Regions from separate parts of the Flavobacterium oryzicola genome, predicted to be linked through region 2. Evidence: riboswitches for the same ligand, from Rfam matches in the RefSeq annotation. Region 2 holds a riboswitch; the other holds the start of a gene.
The links. A riboswitch is a leader RNA that binds a small molecule or an ion and turns the genes downstream of it on or off. The one in region 2 is predicted to bind cobalamin.
Positions count from the first base shown of each region.

Region 1: it holds a riboswitch for cobalamin, as region 2 does, so the genes downstream of both, PQ463_RS03985 (TonB-dependent receptor) here and PQ463_RS13660 (TonB-dependent receptor plug domain-containing protein) in region 2, are expected to answer to the same signal.

Region 1 is NZ_CP117879.1:913,985-925,856, reverse strand. It holds gene PQ463_RS04010 (GAF domain-containing hybrid sensor histidine kinase/response regulator) at 1-1,937, opposite strand, end outside; gene PQ463_RS04005 (NAD(P)H-binding protein) at 2,104-2,742, opposite strand; gene PQ463_RS04000 (T9SS type A sorting domain-containing protein) at 2,925-5,204, opposite strand; gene PQ463_RS03995 (cell surface protein) at 5,392-6,594, opposite strand; gene PQ463_RS03990 (YncE family protein) at 6,639-7,784, opposite strand; gene PQ463_RS03985 (TonB-dependent receptor) at 7,781-9,829, opposite strand; cobalamin riboswitch at 9,940-10,144, opposite strand; gene PQ463_RS03980 (porin family protein) at 10,252-10,899, opposite strand; gene PQ463_RS03975 (M4 family metallopeptidase) at 10,965-11,872, opposite strand, start outside.
Region 2 is NZ_CP117879.1:3,340,952-3,352,823, reverse strand. It holds gene PQ463_RS13700 (T9SS type A sorting domain-containing protein) at 1-495, opposite strand, end outside; gene yiaA (inner membrane protein YiaA) at 687-1,085, opposite strand; gene PQ463_RS13690 (GFO_1091 family lipoprotein) at 1,236-1,775, opposite strand; gene PQ463_RS13685 (GFO_1090 family protein) at 1,778-2,305, opposite strand; gene PQ463_RS13680 (PG0215 family putative anti-sigma factor) at 2,321-2,782, opposite strand; gene PQ463_RS13675 (GFO_1088 family ECF-type sigma factor) at 2,769-3,278, opposite strand; gene PQ463_RS13670 (GFO_1087 family putative carboxy terminal peptidase) at 3,445-4,905, shown strand; gene PQ463_RS13665 (YncE family protein) at 4,994-6,052, opposite strand; gene PQ463_RS13660 (TonB-dependent receptor plug domain-containing protein) at 6,057-7,910, opposite strand; cobalamin riboswitch at 7,939-8,143, opposite strand; gene cobC (alpha-ribazole phosphatase) at 8,209-8,742, opposite strand; gene PQ463_RS13650 (adenosylcobinamide-GDP ribazoletransferase) at 8,727-9,512, opposite strand; gene tnpA (IS200/IS605 family transposase) at 9,931-10,362, opposite strand; gene cobT (nicotinate-nucleotide--dimethylbenzimidazole phosphoribosyltransferase) at 10,421-11,872, opposite strand, start outside.

The DNA.
Region 1 (11,872 bases), 2.4 Mb from region 2:
ATATTTACTTTATCTAATGTTTCAGCAGTAAATTCGCCAGATGACGCTTCTTCTTCGATAATCGACAGACAATTGCTTAAATCCTGCAGCATAAAAATGTCCATGCTCGATTTCATATTATGCGCCAATTTTTTTACGTTGTCATAATCAATGTTCTTAAATGCCTCTTCCAACTGCGCTGCCTGAACTGGAATTTTTTCAATAAAAAGACCTATCATTTCTTTCTTAAATTCGGGATCGCCGCCAGACATTTCGTCAAGAAAAGACATATCAATAATTCTCTTATGATGCCCATCGCTATCTGGAGTCATAACCGTTTTTATGGCTTTTAGAAGAACAGCCTGTTTAAAAGGCTTTGGCACATAAGCATTCATTCCTACTTTGTAGCAACGCTCCTGCTCACCTACTAGCGAATGTGCTGTCATGGCAATAATCGGAATATTGGAATTCATTTCATTTCGAATATAATCAGTGGTTTGGTAGCCGTCTTTAACAGGCATTTGCAAATCCATTAAAACCAAATCGTATTTCTTTTGAGACAATAATTCAATTCCTTCCTCTCCATTCTGCGCGATATCCAAATCAAAACCAAAATTATTAATTACGCTTTTTGCCAGTTTTTGGTTTAAAACATTGTCTTCGCAAAGCAATATTTTAAGATGTCCTAAATCATTTTTAGAAACAGTTTTCACTTCTGTTTCTTCAGTATCTGACTTTTTGTACGAAAGGGTAAAGAAAAACTCTGAACCGCGATTTAAAGTGCTTTTTACATGAACTTCTCCTTTCTGAAGTTCTACTAATTGTTTTACAATATTAAGTCCAAGTCCTGTACCTCCAAAGGTTCGTGTTGTACTTTCCTCGCCTTGCGTAAATCTTTCAAAAATAGTTTCAAGCTTATCTTTCGGGATTCCGATTCCAGTGTCTTTTATAGAAAATTTAAACGTATAACTATCTTCTGTTTCCTCAATTTTCTTAACTGAAACCGTTACTTCTCCTTCATTTGTAAACTTAAGCGCATTCCCGATAAGATTCACTAATATCTGATTAAGTCTTCCTTGATCGCCAATCACCATATCTGGCAATTCGGCATCAAGAAAAAGATTAAACTCAACCTCTTTCTGCGCTTTTACTTTCAACAAACTATAAACGTGTTTGAGGGTTTTCTTCAAATTAAAAGATTCGGTTTCGATTGTCAAATTTCCAGATTCAATTTTTGAAAGATCCAGAATATCATTCACAATTAAAAGCAAATTTTCGCCTGCAATCTGAACGCTTCCAATATAATCGCGCTGTGTATCATTGAGTTCTGTCTGTGCAAGCAAATCGGTAAAACCAATAATTGCGTTTAAAGGAGTTCTAATTTCGTGGCTCATATTGGCCAAAAAACTGTCTCTTGCCAGAACAGCACGCTCTGCAATTTTTCTCTGCGTATATAGCTGATTGTTTTTTGTTCCTAATTCCAGCTGTGCAATAACATGTTTTGCAATAATCGAAAGTGCATTACGTTGATTATCATTTAATTCTTTTACAACATGATCAATAGCGCACAGCGTTCCAATATTATAGCCATCTGGTGTTGTAAGCGGTACACCGGCATAAAATCTTACATTGAAACCTCCTGTAACATTTGGATCATCTTTAAATCTTTCGTTGATATGAGTATCATTGATTTCTACAATTTCAGTATCTAAAATAGTGTAATTGCAGAACGTAATTTCTCTCGGCACTTCAGAAACTCCAATTCCAATCTCCGATTTAAACCATTGTCTATCCTCATCAATAAAAGAAATATGGGCAATTGGCACACCGCAGATATAAGAAACAAGCTTTGTTGCATCGTCAAAAGCATTGTCTGGAAGTGTATCTAGTATATTATAACGTTTAAGAGCCGCTAAACGCTGTAGTTCGTTCTCTGGAATGGGGTAATTCTTGTTCATTGCTTGGCGTGGTAAAGGTATAAAGATAAAGCAAAATAGTCGAAAACCCTTATTCAGCAAAGAGTTTATCATAAAATTATACCCAAAAAGACTTAAGTATTACGGTTTGGATTACTTATTTTATTCTATTTCAATTTCTCTACTTGTTATTTTTAGCAAATTTATGTTACAGTTTAAGAATGCTATTTAATTCCAAAATTGTCGTTCCTTCAGGAGACTCTTTTGGCGATTTTATTAATTTTTCAGCTAAAAATGCAGTTGTGATTGGTTTCAGGTTTTTGAAAAGTCCAATTGCATTAAAGAATTTTATAACTTTTACTGAAATCTTTTCGCCCAAACGATCTGTATTTTCTCGAATTAATGGCCCAGGCCTGAAAATAACATATTGAGGAAAATGAAGCTCTTGGAGATAGTCTTCTAGTTTTCCTTTCATCATAGAGTAATATACACTGCTTTTGGCTGACGCTCCGTAAGAAGAAACCAAAATCAAAGATTTTACATTGTTTTGTTTTGCAACAGCTGCAAAATCCGCGGGAATATCGTAGTCGATTTTCCATTGTTTTTCTTTTGATCCCGCATCTTTCAGCGTAGTTCCTAAACAAGAAAAAAGAATGTGTCCGGTAATTATTTCCTGAAAGGAATTGATATTTGAAAAATCAACAACATGCTCGGTCAATTTTGGATGTGATTTTCCTGTTGGACGTCTCACAAAAATGGAAACCGATTCATAATCATTGCTTTCTAAAAGCAGATTAACCAACTCTTTTCCTGTTGCGCCTGTGGCTCCAATTACCAATGCTTTCATAATGTTTGGAATTTTGTATTGTAAATATAATGATTGTTAACGATATGTTGTTCTACCAATATGTAGCTCCTACGGAGCAATTTTCTCTGGTTGTTCTATTTGCTACCGTTATCTTGCTCCTACGGAGCATTAAAAAAAGGCTGTCACCAAAGTGACAGCCTCTAATATTCAATTTTAAAACTTTATCTTTTAATAAATTTCTGTGTATATTTTGCTTTATCAGTTACAATATTGATAATATAAAATCCTTTGGCAAAATTACTTACATCAATTTGATTGTTGTTTAATTGAGTATTGATCGCTCTTCCATTAACATCATAAATCATAACATCGGTAATTTCATCTTCAGTACTAATATTCAGATAATCTGAAACTGGATTTGGATAAATTGATAATTGCACTTTCGTGAATTCGTCTCTGCCTAAAACCGCCGTATCAACTAAAATTGATTTTTCAACTATTTTTCCATTAGAATTAAAACTGATTACAATTGTTGCTTTTCCTCCTGTTTGTGGCGTTATAATCAGTTCTTCATTAGCGTTAATTTCTGCTGAAACAATATTCGAATCACTGTTTGATTTAATCGTTTTTACAATCGCTGCCGACAAATTATCTTCATCTGAAACCACTGCTTTTAAATCAATAATTGTTGGACTTCCAGTTGAAATTTCCGAAGGTAGAATTGCATTTACAACTGGTGCTGCATTGTCTGGAAATACCGTCATAGCAGGAAACCAGTAATAATCATTTAAAGTTTTTGTATCGATTAATTTTCCTGTATTGTCAAAAGTATGAATCCAATTTTTTTGGAAATGTGCTCCAAAACCACTTTCGGTTGTGTTTACAATAATCTGATCTGAAACAGGATCAATTCTCAATGCTGCTCCATAAGGAATTTGCTTAAAAGTTCCTGTTTGTCCTGGAAGTGTTGCAAAACTTTCGTTGAATTTCTTGGTTGCCACATCAAACTTTATAATTAGGACACCCGACGTAAATGCGTTGACAGAATTCATCCAATACAAAGCATTTTCTTTATTGCTGTAGGTAAAACTACCAGCATTCCATGCGCCCCAAGAACCTAAATATTGAGTGGTTGGTATGGCATATTCAATAGTTGCAAAAGTTACGGGATCAATATTAATTATTTTCTTGTTTTGAATTCCCCAAATGCTTCCGTCTTTAGACTGTGTAACGGAATGAAATGCGCCTGTAATGGTTTTAATTACGGTATTGGTTTTAGGATCAATGACCAAAATTCCACCATTTTGTTTTACTGCAAATACATATTGAGAAGTGCGAATCATGTTTCCAATCTGCCCCGCGTACTGACTTCCGCCACCAGTTCCTGCAATGACAGCTCCAACTTTCATATTGGCAATATCAAAAATAAAAACTCCGTTTGAAGCGCCTATATATCCCGTTTTTTCATCAACTCCAACAAAAGAACGTCCGTCTCCTCCTCCAACATTATCAAATTCTGCAAGGGTTTTCATAGTTAACGCATCTGCAACAACAAGCCTTCCGCCTGGAGTATATTGTGTATCGCCCCCATCTTTAGGCTGTTTAGAAACAAAATAAAATTTATCTCCGTAAATAGTGCCGTATTGTGTTGTCGCGCCAAAAGCTTTATTTTCATTTACATCGCTATACACTCTATAATTAATTTTCCCGTCATTGCTAACAAAATTTACAGATCCATTAGTGTGCCCAAACCACTCTTCGTTTACCATGAAATACCCTTTTGTAAAATCTATCGCATTAGTGTAAGCTGTTACAGGAGTAAATGCTGCAATGGGTTCTTCTGCAAACGAAACATTAAAATTCCAGACGTCCCAAGAACCATTTTGTAAAACTCGGCTCGATGCTCCTAATCCAGAATAGTCAAAACCATTATTTACATCATCTCTTACCCAATACGACCAATATCCTTTAGTTGTCCAGCCAGACTGCCAGTGATCTAAAGCATCAATTGGCGTGTATTCGTCAAAATCATAAGCCGCTGTATTTACAATACCACTTACGGGATAATAAGGATAAGTTAGATTTCCGCTTTTGTACAATCCAATTGTGTTGGCTCCATCCAAATCAAAACCAAATCCGCCAATTGCAGTTCCAAATTGAGTTCCCTGCAATAAAAGAGTGTAAAAACGAGGGTCGGCTTTTGCAATGGCTTTCATCATATCTTCGCCAGTTGCACTTCCATCCCATTTAAATCCCCAAATTAAAGCGTCAGCATTTTTTCCATCGTTCCATTGCACAGCAAATGCTGCTTTATTGGCACCTGTACCAACCCAAAACTGAATATCATCAAAAGTGGTTGCATTGGCACTTTTTGCGTTTAATTGTTTTTGCGTCGCTGTTTTTACTTTAATGTCATTTCTAGGAACACCTTGCACTTTTGTCTGTGCATGGGTTAGAAATGCAAAAAATAGCATTATTACTATAAAGTAGTTTTTCTTCATAATGTATTGGTTTTAAAATGTTGTGTTTGTAATTATTTTCTAACACATAGAGTCATAGATTTTAAATTATTGAAAAGAATAGTGAAAGAAACTAGTTTCTAACACATAGCTATGTGTTTTTAAACCAAGTGAAACGTCTTTCTAAGCTCCTACAATCTATGTCTCTATGTGTTAAAATTTTATTGTGTTAGTTAAGATGTAAATCGTAAGCGCCTGAAACTTCTGTTGAAACTTCTCCAAGCCAGCCCGCTTCCTGATTGATTGCGGTGTATATTTTTACGAAATCTATTCCGGGAAGTTTTACGTATTTTCCGTTTTTATCAACTGCCCAAGAAATATCAATATTCGAAGCTTCGTCATTATTTGGGGCATTATCGGCATAGCCAAATTCGAACGATTTGCCAACCCAATATGAGCCTTCACCGCTTTGATCGTAGAAATTATCGGCTATTCGTGTTCCTTTTAAAGTATACGAAGCATCGGCAATCCAAAGTGGATAATAATTTTGTTCATGAAACACATTTTGTGATTTATAACCTGAATTTCCAGCATTATCCTGCCATTTGATATATTCGGTATTAACCTGCCAAAATTCATTTCCTGCAACTGTCAATTTGTTTGGATCTGGTTTGAAATAAGTAATAGAATAGTTTTTTGTAGTCGTGTTTTTAAAGCATTCGCTTCCAGCTATTTCGTACCATTCGTCTTCGTCTGGTTTTCCGTTTTTATTCTTGTCATAAGCGACCATAATAATTCCGGGTTCGCAAGATCCTGCACGCGCTTCGTTGGCTTCATTTCCCCAAAAAGCATTTCCTAAAACCTTAAAATCTCGTCCGTCCATATTTGGAATCGTGTGATCAAAACCAAAAACCACATAACCGCCAAAACCGCCAAGCGAAATCATTGTGGTATTGGAACCTACAATTGCTTTTTTTGCTGCAGAAATCATATTGGCTTCTGTATTTCCTGCTGTATATTGTGGAATTTCGTTTGTAAACTGTCCAACCGCAGGACGAAAATCAAATACATTAGAAATATATTTACTGTATGTTGCTGTTTCTTTCGTGACATTGATAGACGAATTATAAATCTTCGTTTCTCCATTTATTTCAACTTTTAAAGTCAGCGGATAGTTTTTCTGAAACGGACTTATAAAATCCAAATCTGTATTTTCTGAAATAATCGAATCTTTAACACTCCAAATCAGTTTTGCTGTGCTTGGAAGGTTTGTTGCAATATTCAGGACTTTAAAACGGTCAATTGTATATGATTCTTTCAGGATTTCTGCAGGGAGCAGATTTTCATCATTATCATTGTCTTTATCGCAGGCCGCAAATCCCAAAAAGAGAATTGAAAACAAAGCGATTTTAAAAAGGTTTCTATCCAACATTTTTAATTTTTAATTTTTAATTTTTAATTTTTAATTTTTAATTTTTAATTTTTAGTTATAAAAGCAATATGGGCAGGAATATTTCCTGCGGTTGTTTTCCATTTTAGTTTTCCATCTGGCGTAAAACAATAGATGTAGCCCGTTACGACATAATTTTGAGCGTCGGTAATGTAGATTTCTTTGGTTTCGGGATTAACTTGAAGTCCGTACGGAATCATGATTTTTTTGTCGGTTCCGTCTGTGATAATTTGGTTGGTAATTATCTTTTTGGTTTTGGTGTCCAAAATTCCGTAACTCACTTTATTACTGCCTGATAGGTAACCCCAAGAAACACTGTAGTAATACAGTAAATCATCAACCAAACAAGTTCCAGAAACAGGAATATCCAATTGCATTTTCTTTTCATCCGTCTGCGTATCAATCACAAAAAGATTAGATGGCGTGTTGTAATAATCGCCGCGTGAACTCACATAAATATCGCCGCGACTGTCAATTTGCATACTGTACAAATTAATGCCCACATCTATTTTTTTTATTTCTGTGAAAGTCGCCAGATCAATCACCGAAACGGTTCTATCGTAATTTGGAACTCTGTAACCGCCCGAATTGGCCACATATAATTTTCCGTTATGAATAACCATTTGTTCAGGCTGATAACCAACTGTTACTTTTCTTTTTATTTCTAATGAAGTAGTATCAATTTCAGCTACAAAACCGATTTCCGCATTCGGATTAATGGCGACTGGTCCCGAATACGAACTCACATACGCTTTGTCTTTATAAAAAGCCACATAACGGCAATTGGGAATATCTATTTTTTTAATGCGTTTTGCGGTCCATTTTTCTAAAACCTCAACTTTGTTGGAGCAATTTATGACTGCATAAACCTTATTTCCGTAGATTTTAATATCGTTTCCAACATCTCCCAATTCTTTTACAACCGAAGGATTTCGTTCGGAATAAACATCTGTAGTGTAATTTCCTGTTCTGTAATTAAAAACATCGAGGCTGGCGCGATTCATTCCCATATTTCCTTCGTTTAAAAGATAAAAACCTTCTATATTTCCATCACTTCTTGGCGCAGCAACGCTCACATCTGAAGAAAGAAATATCGTTTCGTCTTCTCGGCAGGAAATCATTAAAACCGTTATGGCAAAAACGAATAGTATTTTTAAAAAGCTCTTTTTCATAACTCAAAACTGATTATAAATTTGAATGTTCGCCCTGGCATCGGATAATTGTAGATTACTTCATATTGCTGATTAAAAGCATTATTGACTTCAACCGTTCCGTTTAATCTGTAGTTTTTGAATGCGAAAGATTTCTGAACAGCCAAATCGTGTGTGTACCAAGGCTGAACTTCATTGACTTTGATATTATTGACATTTCCGTTGTAGCGTTTTCCGACATAAATAAAGCTGTAATTGAAGTTCCAAGATTCGTAGTTGGCATTTAAAATTCCAGATCCGCTATGCCAAGGCGTATACGGAATCTGATCTCCATAAGAAGACATTTCTAAACCTACAAACTTTGTAAAATCTTGGCTTTGAGAATAGGTATACGTTAAATTCGCATCAAGTTTTAGCTTATTAAAATGAGTTGCCATATTCAAAACCGTTTCGATTCCTTTTCCTTTCACCTGTCCGATATTGGTCATCATCCATCGAAATAAATTTCCGGTTGGAGCGGCAACAATTTTGTCTTTTGTATTGGTATAATAAGCATCTGCCTGAAAAGAAAATTTATCGAAAAAGCTTTCTCTTGTGGGGAAATTATATGTAAAACCAACATCGTACTGATTCATATATTCGGGTCTCAAAGTGCTCGAACCAATCATGGTATAATACAAATCATTGAAAGTTGGCATTCTGAAAATACGTTTGGCAAAAGCTCTTAAATTGAAATCGTATTTTTTAAAAGGTGTGTAACCCAAAAATATAGCGGGAGTAAATTCGGTTTTATTAGGAGCTTTGGCGTTGTACTTTACCTCTTCGATAATACGGGTTGCGAGTACATTTCCTAAAACTTTAAAACCTTCATATCGGTATGAAGTTGCGAGAGAAACAACCGCTGTATAACGTTGTGGAAAAGAGAATTGTGTTTGGATTCCTCTTCTTGTGGCATTTAATTTATTGTATTGAAAATCGGTTGACAGCGAAACATCCCAAGTGGGTAAAATGCTGTACATATTAACTGCCGAGAAATAGGCTTCTTGCTGGTAATAACTATCATCTGATTGTGCACCCTCAGTTACGGTTTCGCCTAAAACATTGGTAGTATCTCTTGCAATGTAATGCGTGTAATCGTAGGCAAATTTTCCTTTTAACTGGAATTTATATTTTTCTGAAACGTCTTTCGTTAAAGAAGACTGTCCGAAAAAATTCTTATCAAATTGTCTGAAACCGTCTTTAAACTTATTTTCTACAATGGCTCCTGGCGCGCCACGTTCAGAATCATAATAATATACTTTAGCGTCCCAAGTTCCTTTGTTTATTTTTCCATACAAACCAGATTCAAATCGGAAGGCTTCTATATCACTATTCCATCGTGTAGCTGTAGTATCGTAGGCAATGCTTCCGTCTTGATTTTTTCTTTTGTATCTAAATTTATACTGTCCGTTTGATTTGATGTATTCAGAACTTACGCTTAAACTCACTTTATCACTCAACTTTTGCTCCCATCTAAAAGAAGGATCGTGATAATTGACAGACATTGTTTTGTAACGAACCAGTAGATTTGTTTTTTTATTGCCTGTAAAAACAGGACGTTTGGTTCGCAAATAAATCGTGGAAGCTGATGCAAAGTCTTTCGCTGACTGGAAAATTTCGCTTTTCTGACCATTGTACATCGTAAGCGATTCCATGTCGTCAAGCGAATATTTTCCTAAATCGGTTACGCCGTTTTGGGCGTTTCCAAGCTGAATTCCGTCATAAAAAACACCAACATGATGCGTTCCCATATTTCGAACATCAACCGTTTTGAGTCCGCCGACTCCGCCATAATCTTTAATTTGAGTTCCGGCAAAATAGCGAAGCGCATCGGCAACATTATGACTGGAAAGATTTTCGAGCAGAACGCCCGAGAGACTTTGTACAGGAATCACTTCCTGATAAGGTTTTCCTTTTAGAATAACTTCTTTCAAAACCCGCGAACTGTCAGTCACTGCTTGGGAATGAAGCAAAAAAGGAATCAATAAAATAAAAGCTGCTAAAAGCGTTTTTTTACAATTATACATCACGATTTTATTAAATAAACTTTGCGTGATGCCGTAATTATATAACAGTAGTAATCCCGCTATGCAATAGCAGGTTATTCTCTTGTCATCAACTTCATACCACGAAAGTTTTAAACTATGTGATCGTGGCAGGTCTCCTGACTTATTCTATCTTTAAACGGCCTTCTCATCCCGCAAAGCGGAACAATGGCATTAATATGTTTAAAGACTTTGTGTAGAACTTACAGTAGCGGGTCTGTTCAGGATTTGCACCTGATTCCCTTTTAACTGCTTATTTCAGATTGAAAAAAGCAGACCAAAATCTGGCGCAAATATATGACGCAGGTATGGTGTCTGCAAATAAGAATTTGATTTTTTGGAAAAACAAAAAAACCACTCCTAAAAAAGAGTGGTTTTAAACAGTCATGAAGGTGTTACTAACTCTATTTAAAAAAATAACCGATCGTTATTTGAAAAACTTTATTCTTCATATCGCTGTTAATAATATAATTGGTGTTTGCTGTTACATCTTTAAACACATTGGTATAAGACAAATTATATCTTGCATCTGCATAAAACTTGTCTTTAAACTGATAACCCAATCCAAAATTTACAGAAGCATCTACTCCATTTGAATAATCTTTTAAATCCATTTTTTCATGGTTATCGTAACCTAAAAAATTGTCTTGGTATTTGTTGTTTGCTTTAAGCAAAATTCCGACTTGTGGTCCCGCCTGAATGCTTAAACCTTTCACTACATAATATTTCAACATTACAGGAATGTTTAAATAGTTTAAGGCAATAGTGCTTTTGTAATTTGAATTTTGCACTTCTGGATCAGAATAAGACAATTTCATTCCCTGCTGGCTATACAATAACTCTGGTTGTACCGAAAAGTTTTTTGCCAAAGGAATTTCTGCCATTAAACCTGCAGTAAATCCTGTTTTAGAAGATGAATCTAATTCGTTTTCATCAAATGATAGGCTCGAAATATTTAAACCTGCTTTTACGCCCAGTTTTACCTTTTCGGTTTGAGCCATTGCACTTGCGCACATTAACAGTGCACAGATTATTAGCTTTGATTTTTTCATCGTATTTTTTTGTTTTTAAGAAGAGCAGTTCTACATGAGAACTGCCGTTTCTATCTGTAAATTTGTTACTTTTTAATAATCTTAGCTGTGTACTTTTTACCTTGTACGGTACAATCTAAAATGTAAACTCCAGTAGTCAATTGACTTACATTTACACTTGATGGAACTGCACTGTAAGTTTTACTCCAAACCGCATTTCCTTCCATAGAATAAATTTTCATTTCAGCTTCGCCTTCTGCTTTTTCAGCCAAGAAAATGTTTACATTATCTGCCGCTGGATTTGGGAACACTCTGAAAGAATTTGTCAGTTTTCCAATAAGCAATCCTTTAGATTCAATTGGAGCAGACATGCTTGTACAGCCATGCGCATTGGTTACTTGAAGACTATAGCTTCCTTCCCAAATTGTAGCAACTGTTTTTTCGTTTGCATTTGGTAAAAGTCTTCCGTTTAAGTACCACTGGTAACCTTCAGCATCAGCAGAAGCTGTAATTTTATTTCCTTCTAATGCCTGAATCTCCGGAACTGTATTTTCAAGAACATTGATCGTAGTTGTAAAAATTTTACCTAATCCGTGTTCATTGTAAACTGTTACATAATACTCACCGCTTTCTGTAGTCGTGAAAGTTGGATCTGTAGAACCATCAAACCATTCGTATGCGGCATAGTTTCCTGGATTTAATACTACTTCTGGGCCGCAAACGTCACCGCTTGGAAGATTAGATTCGAAAGTATCAAATACTACTGTTACTTTTTCGGTAAGAGTGCATCCGTTTTCCAATGTTGCCGTTACGCTATAATCTCCTGCTTTATCAACATTGATCGAATTTGTGCTTTCACCTGAACTCCATTTGTATGAAGTCGCTTCTAACTCTCTAGCCACAAGATTTCTTTCTGCATCCAGATACACACTTTTACCTGCATAAGCATGGATAACAGACGTGTCAAACATTTTAAAATCTGATGGTACTCCTT
Region 2 (11,872 bases):
TTTATCTGCAACAAGCAAATTACCTGATTTATCAAATGCTAAACCATTAGGCTGAGTGATACCTGTAGCAAAAGTTGATGTTACTCCAGCTGTAGTTCTTTTTTTAATGTCTCCATTCAATTCTGAATAAAAAACATTTCCAGAAGCATCGATAGCAATTCCGTATGGGCTATTGCTGCCAGCATAAGCAGTAACTACACCGGCAGGTGTGATTTTTTCGAGACCTTGAATGAAGCCAGATCCAGCAAGCCAAAGATTACCAGTTGAATCAAAAGTAATTTGTTGGACGTTTCCATTGACTGTTGCAAAAGTGCTTTGCGTTAGAGTTGGCGTTACTTTAGTAACTTTATATGTATAGAAATCTGCAACATATAAATTTCCAGAAGCATCAAATGCAATTCCGCTTGGAGTATTAAATCCGCTTACGTAATCTGTAGGAGTTTGAGCATTTATGCCAAATGTTGATAATAATGTAAAGAGTAAAATTTTTTTCATATAGTATATTTAGGATTTTATCAAAGATATACTTTTAAGTGAGTAAATTATTCTTTTTTGTAGGAAAATATATTTTAGAGATAGTTTTGTTTAATTTAAAATGAGGTTGTTTTTAATTGTAAAGTTGAAAATTTGCATAAAAAAAGCTCCATTGAAGATTGGAGCTTTTTTTATTTTAATCTGTTTTATGTTTATTCACTTTGACTAAAGTTCATATTATCTCTAGTATTTTTCTGAACAGAAATAGCGCCAAATAATGCTAATAGAAAAGCAAAGGCATAAAATCCTTTTTCGCTTGGTAAAATTGTTGCATTCCATAATCCAACAACTAAAAGAACGATTGATAGTAATGTTCCAAACCAGCAGATTCCATAGTAAATATCAGTAACAGGAAGTTTTTCTAATCGGTCTCTTACGCTTTTTTGTAATGAGACAACAGCAAAAAGCCCGAACATTAAAACAGTGAAATAATATCCTTTTTCGTTTAGAAGCATTTCAGCTCTGGCAAGTCCAACAATAAAGCCAACTGTTCCTGCTCCAAGTGCAACCCAAGATGCCGCGATAAAGGCATTTGATGTTTTTTGTATCATAATTTAGTATTTTGGTAAGAAGCAAATATAATTAAATTAGATTCAGAACAAAATAAAAATATGTCGTTTTATTCAGTTAAATCTTTCAAATATATAAAAGAAAAAGCTCCCTAATTGGAGCTTTTCTTGATGTAAAAAGTAAGATGTATTTTATTTTTTAAGCAATTGTTCCAAAGGTTTTAATTGCTCCATATCTATTTTAGATTTTTGTAAAACAGACATTAAAGTCATAATATTATTCGGATTCATATCTTCTCCTAACACACGAACTACTGCAAATCCGGTTTCTTTTCTGTTGGCAAAAATGACAAACTCTTTGATGTTGTCGTCACTTCCAACGTAGCTAACAGATGCACCATCTTTTCCAGAGCCAAATTTCATTAATTCTTGATATTTCGGATCTTTTAATATGGTTTTTACTTTTGCTCTTTCTGTCTCAAACTGAGTTTGATTGCTTTGATCTGCTTTAAAAGCCAGAATGTTCATTTTATCAAACGAGTTTAAAGCTTCGTTTTGCTCTGTCGATAATTTTGTTGGATCAACATTTAAAATGTTTGGTGAAATATCTAAAGAAATAAAATCTTTTTTCTCTGAATTCTCAACAAAATACTTTTGGAGTGAAGGTTCAGAATTACAGCTCCCTAAAGTTAGAAGAGCTGTAAGTGCTAAGATGAAGATACTTTTTTTCATTTTTATTTTTTGCCTTTAGAAGCTTTCTTTAAGTCTGAACCGCCAGGAAGCTGCATTTTATCTGTTAATACTGAGATTTCGTTTAGATCAAAATTACCAGTTAAAGATAGTAAAACGGTTTCGTCATTTTTTGCACCGTCAACATACATTAAAAGTTCTTTTATTTGTGTGTCTGTAGCGCCAGATTTTACCATTATTCTCACATTTTTTCCACCATCATTCACTCGCATTAATTCTTCAAGACCGGCAGTTTTTACATACTTATCAGCAGTTGCTTTCATGTCTGCCTCGATTTTTGGATTTTTAGTGGTAAACACTTTTAAGTAATCCAGTTTTTTGATCAGAGCAATATATTGCTGTGTTTCTTTATCAGAAGTGTCAGTTTTTACTTTGCTCATTAAATCGAACATTTTTTTGTTTACGATTACTGAGGTTACGTCATCCTGACCATCAAATTTGTCAAAAGCACTTTGTGCATAAAAAGTGGTCGAAACGAATGCGAAGACTAAAGTTATAATGAAATTTCTCATGATTATTTTGTTTAATTACTGTTTAAAAATTTTGTTTTTTGATTGTTCGTATTCTTTAATGTACTGTACACTTTCAATACCTACATTAACATTGTTTGATAATAAAGCCAAAGCTTTTTGAGTTGCTTTTAAGGCTTCTTCGGGATCATCGTAAGTTCCTAATTCTGTTTGCGAAGCTACCGCAGTGGTGTCATTTTTTTCGCTAACAAAAAAGTAAGTCCCGATTCCCAGCAAAACAACAGCAGAAGCTGCAATCGATAACCACGCCACGTTTCGTTTCTTAGTTTGTAGTGGAATCTCATACGTCGATTTTTGTTCTTTTGCTTGAGAGAAATAGCCAAACATAGGTTTGTACTGCTCCAAATGCTGCGCAACATTTGATGAAGAAAAGTATTCTTTTAATTGATTTTCTTCAGCAATAGAAGTTTCTCCCTGAAAGTATTTTTCTAATATCTCTTCTATTTTATTTAGTTCCATAAAGGTGTGTATTTGTCATTGATTCTCTAATTTTTTTTCTCGCTCTAGAAAGTGCCACTCGTATTGCGGTTTCGTTCATGTTTACGATTTTGGCTATTTCTTCAAATTCATATTGTTCAACATCCCGAAGCTGAATTAATAGTTGCATTTGTTCGGGCATTTCGTTTATAATTTTTTCGACCCATTCTAAACTGTCTTGGTCTTCTAATTTTTTATCCAATTGCGGCTGCCGATCGGTAAAATTATTATGGACAATCTGAAGATTACTGGCTCTTTTAGATTTTAGCTGGTCCAGACAATAATTTTTTGTCATTGTCATGGCCAATGCTTCGACGCTATTGTAGCTTTGCAGATTATCTTTTTTGTTCCATAATTTTACCATTACTTCCTGAGTTGCATCTTCTGCTTCTTCAGTGCTGGTAAGCAATCTTTTTGCCAGACGAAAAACTTTGTCTTTGAAAGGATTTATTAATTCTATAAATACAACTTGGTTCATTAATCTGATGGTTAATCGTTAGCTTATATATTCAAGACGAGGCACAATTATATTTGTTACAAGAAAAATTAAAATATTTTTTTCACGTAAAAAAATACTGCTTTTTAACGTAGCTAAAATTAAAGATGCTACTTTTACAGTAATACTACTAAGATACCGAAATGATATGAAAACAAATTTTAAGAGCGTTCTTTTTCTATTTTTATTCGCATTTTCTTTACAGTCTTGCGAAGATCAGGATGATGTTGCAGCTCCAGCAGATCTACAGATTAATAATTTTATCTGGAGAGGATTAAATGAAGTTTACTTATGGCAGCAAGATGTTCCAAATCTAGCTGATGGCCGTAATTTACAACCAGATTTCGATCAGTTTTTGAGAGGGTACAATCAACCTGAAGATTTGTTTCAAGATTTATTGAACAAGCCAGTGAGTAAATATCCAAACGGAGATGCGATTGATCGTTTCAGCTGGATTGTTAACGATTATACTGTTTTAGAACAGGAATTAAGTGGTGTTACAAAAAATAATGGTGTCGATTTCAGATTGAGTCGCGTTGCAGCAGGATCAAATGACGTGGTGGGTTTTGTACGATACATTATACCAAACTCTGATGCCTCTACAAAAGCAATTAAACGTGGTGATCTGTTTACTAGTGTAAACGGAACAAAACTTACGGTTTCTAATTATCAGCAGCTGTTGTTAAATCAGGATAGCTATACTTTAGATTTGGCAGATTATAATGGAACAAGTTATGTTCTAAACGGAAAATCAGTTGCTTTAACTAAAACTGTCTTAGAAGAAAATCCAATTTTGATTAATAAAGTGATTGCTTCTGGAAGTCATAAAATTGGTTATTTAATGTATAATGGTTTTTACCCAGGATATGATGATAAATTGAATCTGGCTTTTGGCGAATTGAAATCGCAAGGTATAACAGATTTAGTTTTAGATCTTCGATACAATGGAGGAGGATCTGTTGCATCTGCAATTAGACTTTCTAGTATGATCACAGGACAGTTTGATACTCAGATTTTTGCAAAAACGCAATTTAATGCTAAGTGGATGAAAGACATGACTGCCGAAGATTTAGAAAGTTTAAATTACAGATTTGTGAATAATATTGATGGAAAGGCATTAAACAGTTTAAATTTAAGCACAGTCTATATTATTACAACTGCGAGTACAGCATCTGCGAGCGAATTGGTTGTAAACGGGTTAAAACCTTATATCAATGTAGTTCAGATTGGAGAAACTACAACAGGTAAAAATGTTGGTTCGTATACGATTTATGATTCTGAAACTTTGTTTACTAAAAAAGGAATCAATCCAAATCATAAATATGCAATGCAGCCTTTGGTTTTTAAAATTTCAAACTCTGCCGGTTTTGGAGATTATACTCAAGGATTACAGCCAACATATCAACAGTACGAGAAAGTAAGCACTTATGGTGTTTTAGGAGAAACTTCAGAGCCTTTGCTTAATTTGGCTATTTCAAAAATTACAGGATCTAGTGCTAAAAGAATTCTGGATGATTCTGCGCCAAATACTCCTTATTTGACAGATTCAAAAATCATAAATGGATTAAGACACGGAATGTATTTTCAAAATGCTCCTAAGAATTTTTAGAATAATAAAATCCAATTAAATAGAAAAGGCTTTCATCACTGAAAGCCTTTTCCATAAAAAAAAACAAAAACTAATTCTAATTGTAAAATTAATCGTTAAAGTAGAATCCGTTTGGACCTACACCTACAGTTAATTCTTTTAATAAGCTTCCGCTTAAATTATAAATGTATGCTTTACTGCTTGAAGCAAAATCACCACCATCTGCAATAAAGATTTTATCATTTTTTACCGCAAAACCATACATTTTTCCATACTCAGAAGTTGAGCTGTATTGGAAAATAGGAGTTGTAGAAGCTGATGTTGCAGTATAGTCTATAGCATAAACCGCAGTTTCTAGAGTATAGTAGATTTTATTGTTGTTAATGTCTAGATTTTTAACTCCGTCAAGAGATTCAGGGAAAGTAATTTTGCTGATAGAATTATCAGATAATTTTACTTTTACAATTTCGCTTCTTTCTCCGTATGTGCTTCTAATTACGTACAAAATACCATCTTTAATTTCCATTGTATCTGCTCCCAGACCAAGATTTACAGGAGTTTCAAGCTTATTTGTTGCGGTATTCACTACAAGTAATTTGTCATTGTTGTAAGGTTCAGTTACATAAAGTTTATTGTTGTAAACTTCAATGTGGTTAGCAGTTGTATTTAGCGCAATTGTAGATTCTACTTTATTTGTAGCTAAGTTGATAACGGCGATAAAATCATCAGTGTTACCAGCAGGGTTTGTTTTAGACCAATACGTATTAGCATTAGTTACATAAGCTTTTCCGTCTTTTACAACACCATATCGTGGAGTAATTAAACCAGTTTCAATTTTTGCTACAAGTTTAAATGTATAACGATTTACAACATTTATAACATTAGAACCGCCAGCAATGATGTATGCTTTATCTCCATCGAAGAATATATTTTGAAGATATTTTCCAACAAAATCAGAACCATTTACAGTATTGTATACATCTTTTGTGAAAGTATTTAAATCGTCGCTAACGAAAGAAACAGAACCGCCATCAGTGAAATTTCCTTCGTTTAAGATGAAAATACCATTATCATAAACTCCTTTTGGATCATTGGAGTCATCATCATTAGAACAAGAAACAAGAAGCGAAACGCTAAGTGCTGCTAAAAATAATCTAGTTAATTTCATTATATTAAAATTTAAGGTTTAAGTACAAATTAAAATTTCTTCCTGGCATTGGTCTGTATTCTAAACTTTGATAAAATGTATTCCAAAGATTTAGAACTTGAAATCCTACTTTGAAAGATGATAAAAGTTTAAAATCGTAATCAATTCCAATGTTTGATACGTTGTAGGCATCAACAATTTTCTCAGGATCGTTGTCAGATTGTGTATAGACAAAGCCATTATAAAGAAATTGATAATACGCAGAAAGGTTTTTTCTTGAATAAGCAACAGATGCCGTTACTTTATTGAAAGGAACAAAAAACAATTGTTTTTTAGTTTCAACATTCTCCGAAACTGTATAAGCATAAGTTGCATTTGCTGTCAAGTTGTTTTTTCCAAAACTTTTTTTCCAGCCCAACAATGTTTCAGCTCCATAGCTATTTACCTTGTCTGTATTTTGTGGCATCCAGATACCATTTGTTCCAGGAACCCATCTCAACAAATCTTTTATTTTCATGTAATAAAAGGTCTGCGATATATTAAAATTTTGAAAAGTAAAAATATTTCCTATTTCAGCCTGATAAGAGCTTTCAGGTTTTAAGTTTGGATTTCCGCCTTCTTCCCAATACAAATCATTAAAAGTTGGAATCCTGAAATTTCGTGATACATTCAATTTCAAATTGTATAGTTTTCCAAACTGATAAGAAGAACCAACGGAAAACAAAACAGGAGATTTATAATTGTCCGTAAATTCTTTGCGAACACCGAATTCATTTTTCCAGTCAGCAGAAACATCTTGTTTAATAAGTAAAGCTGCAGAACTTATTTCTCTTACATTATCACCAAAACCAGAACCATATCCTTTCGTTCGATTATAGTCCAAAATTCCGTTGACTTGCAATGATTTGAATAATTGATATCCTAAATCTGCTTTTGTGATAAAGCTTTCAGTTTTTCCGTAAGTATAAATATTACTCGAATTATCTGCATAATACTGATAGTTCTCGAAAATATAAGCGGTTTTTAAATTGGTTGTAAACTTCCCAAAGTTACCGTCATATTCTAGTAAGTTTCTATTAAAACCATTAACATATTTACTTTTCATTTCCGATTCGGACACTAAAGAAGTATTTCTATCTGTATTTGAGCTTTGGGTGTATAATCTTAGAATGTTTTTGGCATTAATTTTATAACCAGCATTGGCGCTTAGGGTAATAACATCATATTGCCCATTTTGATTCCAGCGCTGTTCGCCTTTCCAGTTGTACTGATTCAGATATTTATAATCGTTAGTCGAACTATTTTTCGAAAGTCCGATTTGAGCACTCCATTTTTTGTTAGAAATAGAAGTTTTATAATTAATACCAATCGTATTAAAACTGCCATAGTCTAGTCTTAAATTATTCTCAAAACGATTAGAAAATAACAAATCGTTGTTTAAATGCACCGTTCCTCCAACTGCACCACTTCCGTAAATAACACTTCCGCCACCTGCTTTTACACTTATTGAATTATAATCTGAACCCGAAATTGTGTTGAAATCGGTGCTTCCGTTCATTTGAGAATTGATGTTTATTCCGTTCCAAATTACTGCTGTTTGAGAAGAAGTTGTTCCTCTAAAAGCGACCGTAGATAACATTCCGCGACCATATTCTTTAAAGTAAATCGTAGAATTAAAGTTTAATAAATCGGTTAAAAGAGCTTCGTTTTTACTAATAACAGAGTCATTTAGTTTTAAAACAGATTGTGAAACCGAATAGGATTTTAAATTTTTGTCTGAAACCAATACTTCTTTAAGACTGGTAATAGAATCGTTTTGCGCCGAAATAATCTGACACATTACAAATAAGCAAAAAGCAAAAAGTCGTTTTAAAGTCATAAATTCTTCACTCTTTTTCCCGAGAGTTCGATAAATTGTTACAAAGGCAGGTCTCCTGGCTTGCGTCTTGCTGTTTACCTTCCCATCACGCAAGGCGTGACAGTGGTTTGTAGTTAACAGCAAGCATTCGTTTTGAACTTAGCTTACAGTTGCGGGTACAGCTCAAGAATTTACTTGATTCCCTTTTAATGTATTTTTAAATCAAAAACACAACCTTAATTTGCTGCAAAGATAAAGTTAAAAATATTGATTATTCAAATTTGTTTTGCGTTTCATGAAAAATTATAAATTATTTGCATTAAAAATCGATTTTTATAACTTCTCCGAAATCAACTTTATTATTGAAAGCTTCCTTTAATGGCAGTGAACTCTGATGGCATAAGACACTTCTGATGATTCCGGCATGAGCAACAATAACGATTGGCTGATTTATTTTTGAAATGGTTTCAGATAAAAAGTCACCAACTCTTTTATGCAGTTCTACAAAAGATTCTCCATTTGAAACTTTTATGTTTACAAAATCTTCCATCCATGGATTGAGTTCTTCAGACGGAATATCGTTCCAGCTTTTCAATTCCCAATCTCCAAAATTCATTTCTTTTAAGCGTTCGTCTTCCTGATAAGAAATAGTTTTGATATTTTCTTGAATATGTTTAGCTAAAATAACACAGCGCTTTAACGGACTTGAGAAGATAATTGCCTCAGAAGGAAGTTTAGAAATAATTCTGCCAAAAATTTCATCAAAAGGTTCAGCAATATCAACGTCTGACTGCCCGTAACAGATTCCTTTTTCGCAGACAGTTTCGGTATGGCGAACTAAATAAATTTCCATAAAAATAAAATGCTTAAATAAAATACCACTTCACAAACCTGTTGTGTCGCTCCAAGACAATCTCCTGTATAACCGTCAATCCATTTTTGAAAATAACGCGCTAGAAAATATCGAGTTATAAAAACAGGAATTATAGCAAGAAGAAATTTCAAATTGAAATAAGAAAATACAATCAGCGGAATTAATCCAAAAAAGAAAGAACCAAAAATTTCTTTCCAAGTGTATTGTTTGGCAATAGGTTTGCTTTTGCTCGAAGCATCATCACGAGAATATTCGTGTGTAAAAATAATGCTGATTGCTGCCAGACGACTCAAAGAATGCGCGGAAATAAATAAAAGGAAAATTAGTGAAATGTTATTAGTAAAAAGTAAAATAGATTCTGAAAGCAATTTGAATTTTAATAAAAAAAGTAAAACCAATCCGATTGCTCCATAAGCACCAATGGCACTATCTTTCATAATCATCAAGATTTTTTCTTTAGTCCAGCCTCCGCCAAAGCCATCACAGACATCGGCAAATCCGTCTTCGTGAAAAGCTCCTGTTGTTAAAATAGAAGCAATAATCGCTAAAATAACAGCAATTTCTGTTGAAAGAAAAAATGAAAAAAGATAAAAAGTCAGAAAGGAAATACTCCCAACAATCCATCCAATAAAAGGAAAATATCTTGTGGCTTTATTTAAATAATCTGGATGATGCGTAATGTTTTTTGGACACGGAATTCTGGTGTAAAACATTAAACAGGTGAAGAAAATGTGCAGTTCTTTTTTCATTTGATTGTGATTATTTGGCTAAAGCTTCTTTGGAAGCAAATTTATAACCTCCAGATAAATCTGGAGGCAATTCAAAATAAAATTTTGAAAAAAAAGATTTCTATGAATTGCCAACATCTTTAGATGTTGGTTTGTTTATATGTATTAAGAAAGGCTTTAGCCAAATTTTCTTGAGATTGCTTACATTCAAAATTGACTATAAAATTTGTCATATTTCATTTGACTAGGGCTATTTGGCTAAAGCCCTTTTTGGGTGTCAATATTAAACCAACATCTAAAGATGTTGGCAATTCAGTTTGTATTTGTAAATCTATTAGTATTTCTTTTTCAAAATTTAATCGTACTCTTTTTTTGAATTGCCTCCAGATTTATCTGGAGGTTGAGAAAATGTCAAAGAATGAGGCTTTAGCCAAATTTTTCATAAATGCTTAAACCCAAATTTGATCATAAATTCATCATATTCTTCTTGAAATGTTTTCTTTTTATGATGTTCTTCCTGATTTTTAATATAATCCCGAACTTTATCTACAATAGATTCTGAAACTGAAACAGCAAAATACTCATCTTGCCATTCGAATTTATGTTTAGTTAACTGATTTTTATTAATCCAATATGAAGATTCGCCTTTTAATAATTGTATTGTTTTTTGTATAGTTTGATTATTTCCCAGTGAAATTAAACAATGACAATGATCAGAATGGCCACTAATAAAGTCAAGATAAATTTCCTTTTTTAAAGCATTTTCTTGTATGTGATGCCATACTTTTTGACGAAGATTAATTGTATTTAAAAACGGGAATCTATTTTTGGTACTCCAGACACAATGAATATAAACTTTTGTAAAAGGCATGTAATAAGTAATTTCAATTAGAAATTCAAAGCTATGAACTTTAAATCTTAAAAGAAAGTTATTTCCTACTTATACCTGCACTTTCAAAACTAGCCATTTCATTCAAAAAAGCCTCAGCCGATTTTAAAATCGGAAATGCAATGGCACAGCCAGTTCCTTCTCCTAGACGCAAATCAAGATTTAAAATAGGTTTTGCTTCTAAATAATTTAGCAATTCTGAATGCGCTTTTTCGGCAGAACAATGACAGAAAACAGCATTTTGTTTGATATTCGGATTTATTTTAAAAGCAATCAAGTACGCGACAGTGCAAATAAAACCGTCAACAAGAATCAGCATTTTGTTTTCAAAAGCAGCCAGCATTCCGCCAGCCATTTGAAGAATTTCAAAACCTCCAAAATAGGAGAGTTGCGATAGTATTTCGGCTTGACCAGAATAGGTTTCAATTGCTTTTTTGAGTAAATTTTGTTTTAGGAGCAGTTTTTCGTTTTCAACTCCAGTTCCTTTTCCGACACAATCTTCAATAGGGAAACCTGTTAAAATACTCATTAAAACAGAAGCGGTAGAAGTATTTCCAATTCCCATTTCTCCAAAACCAATACAATTCGAGCCAGATTTTGCGATATTTTCAGCAATTGATTTTCCTTTCTCAAAACATAACTGCACTTCAGATTCGCTCATTGCAGGAACGTGAAGAAAAGACTGAGTTCCTTTGGCAATTTTTGCATCGATTAATTTTGCATTGGTTGGAAAATCATAATTAACACCCGAATCTACAATTGATAATTCTATATTATTCTGATTGCAAAAAACGTTTATAGCAGCACCGCCATCTAGAAAATTATTGACCATCTGTCGCGTGACATCTTGCGGATAATCGCTTACGCCATGATTGGCAATTCCGTGATCGGCAGCAAAAACTACAATATTAGGTTTTTCGATTTTTGGATTCAAAGTTTCAAAAACCGTTGCCATTTGGAAAGCCAAAGATTCTAATGTTCCCAAAGAACCAACAGGTTTTGTTTTAGAATCTATTTTATCTTGTAAAATGGTGTAGAAATCGGTTTTATTTTGGATTTTGTTTTCTGATTGAAAATCGAAAGAAGAAACATTTATTTGATGAATTTCTTTGATTTCTGTGCAAATGGGAGCTTCTGATTTTTGTTTCCAATGCAATTGCTGCAGCATTGGCTGATTATTATAATTGGTTGCTGGTTTCCCGATGCAGAAATAGCCAAGCGGTTCTATATTTTCGGGTAAATTGAGAATTTTTTTAAACTGATAATAGTTAAGAATTGAAACCCAACCCATTCCGTAACCTTGTTCTGTAAGCGAAAGCCAGATGTTTTGCGCAGCACAAACCGAACTGAATTTCACGGCTTCGTTACTGCCAATTGTTCCAATTGTGAATTGATTTAAAACGGAACGGTCATAAGCTATTATAAGTCCGATTGGTGCTTCTTCGATTGCTTCTAGTTTAAGGGACCTGTAAAGTTCTTTTTGTTCTGGATT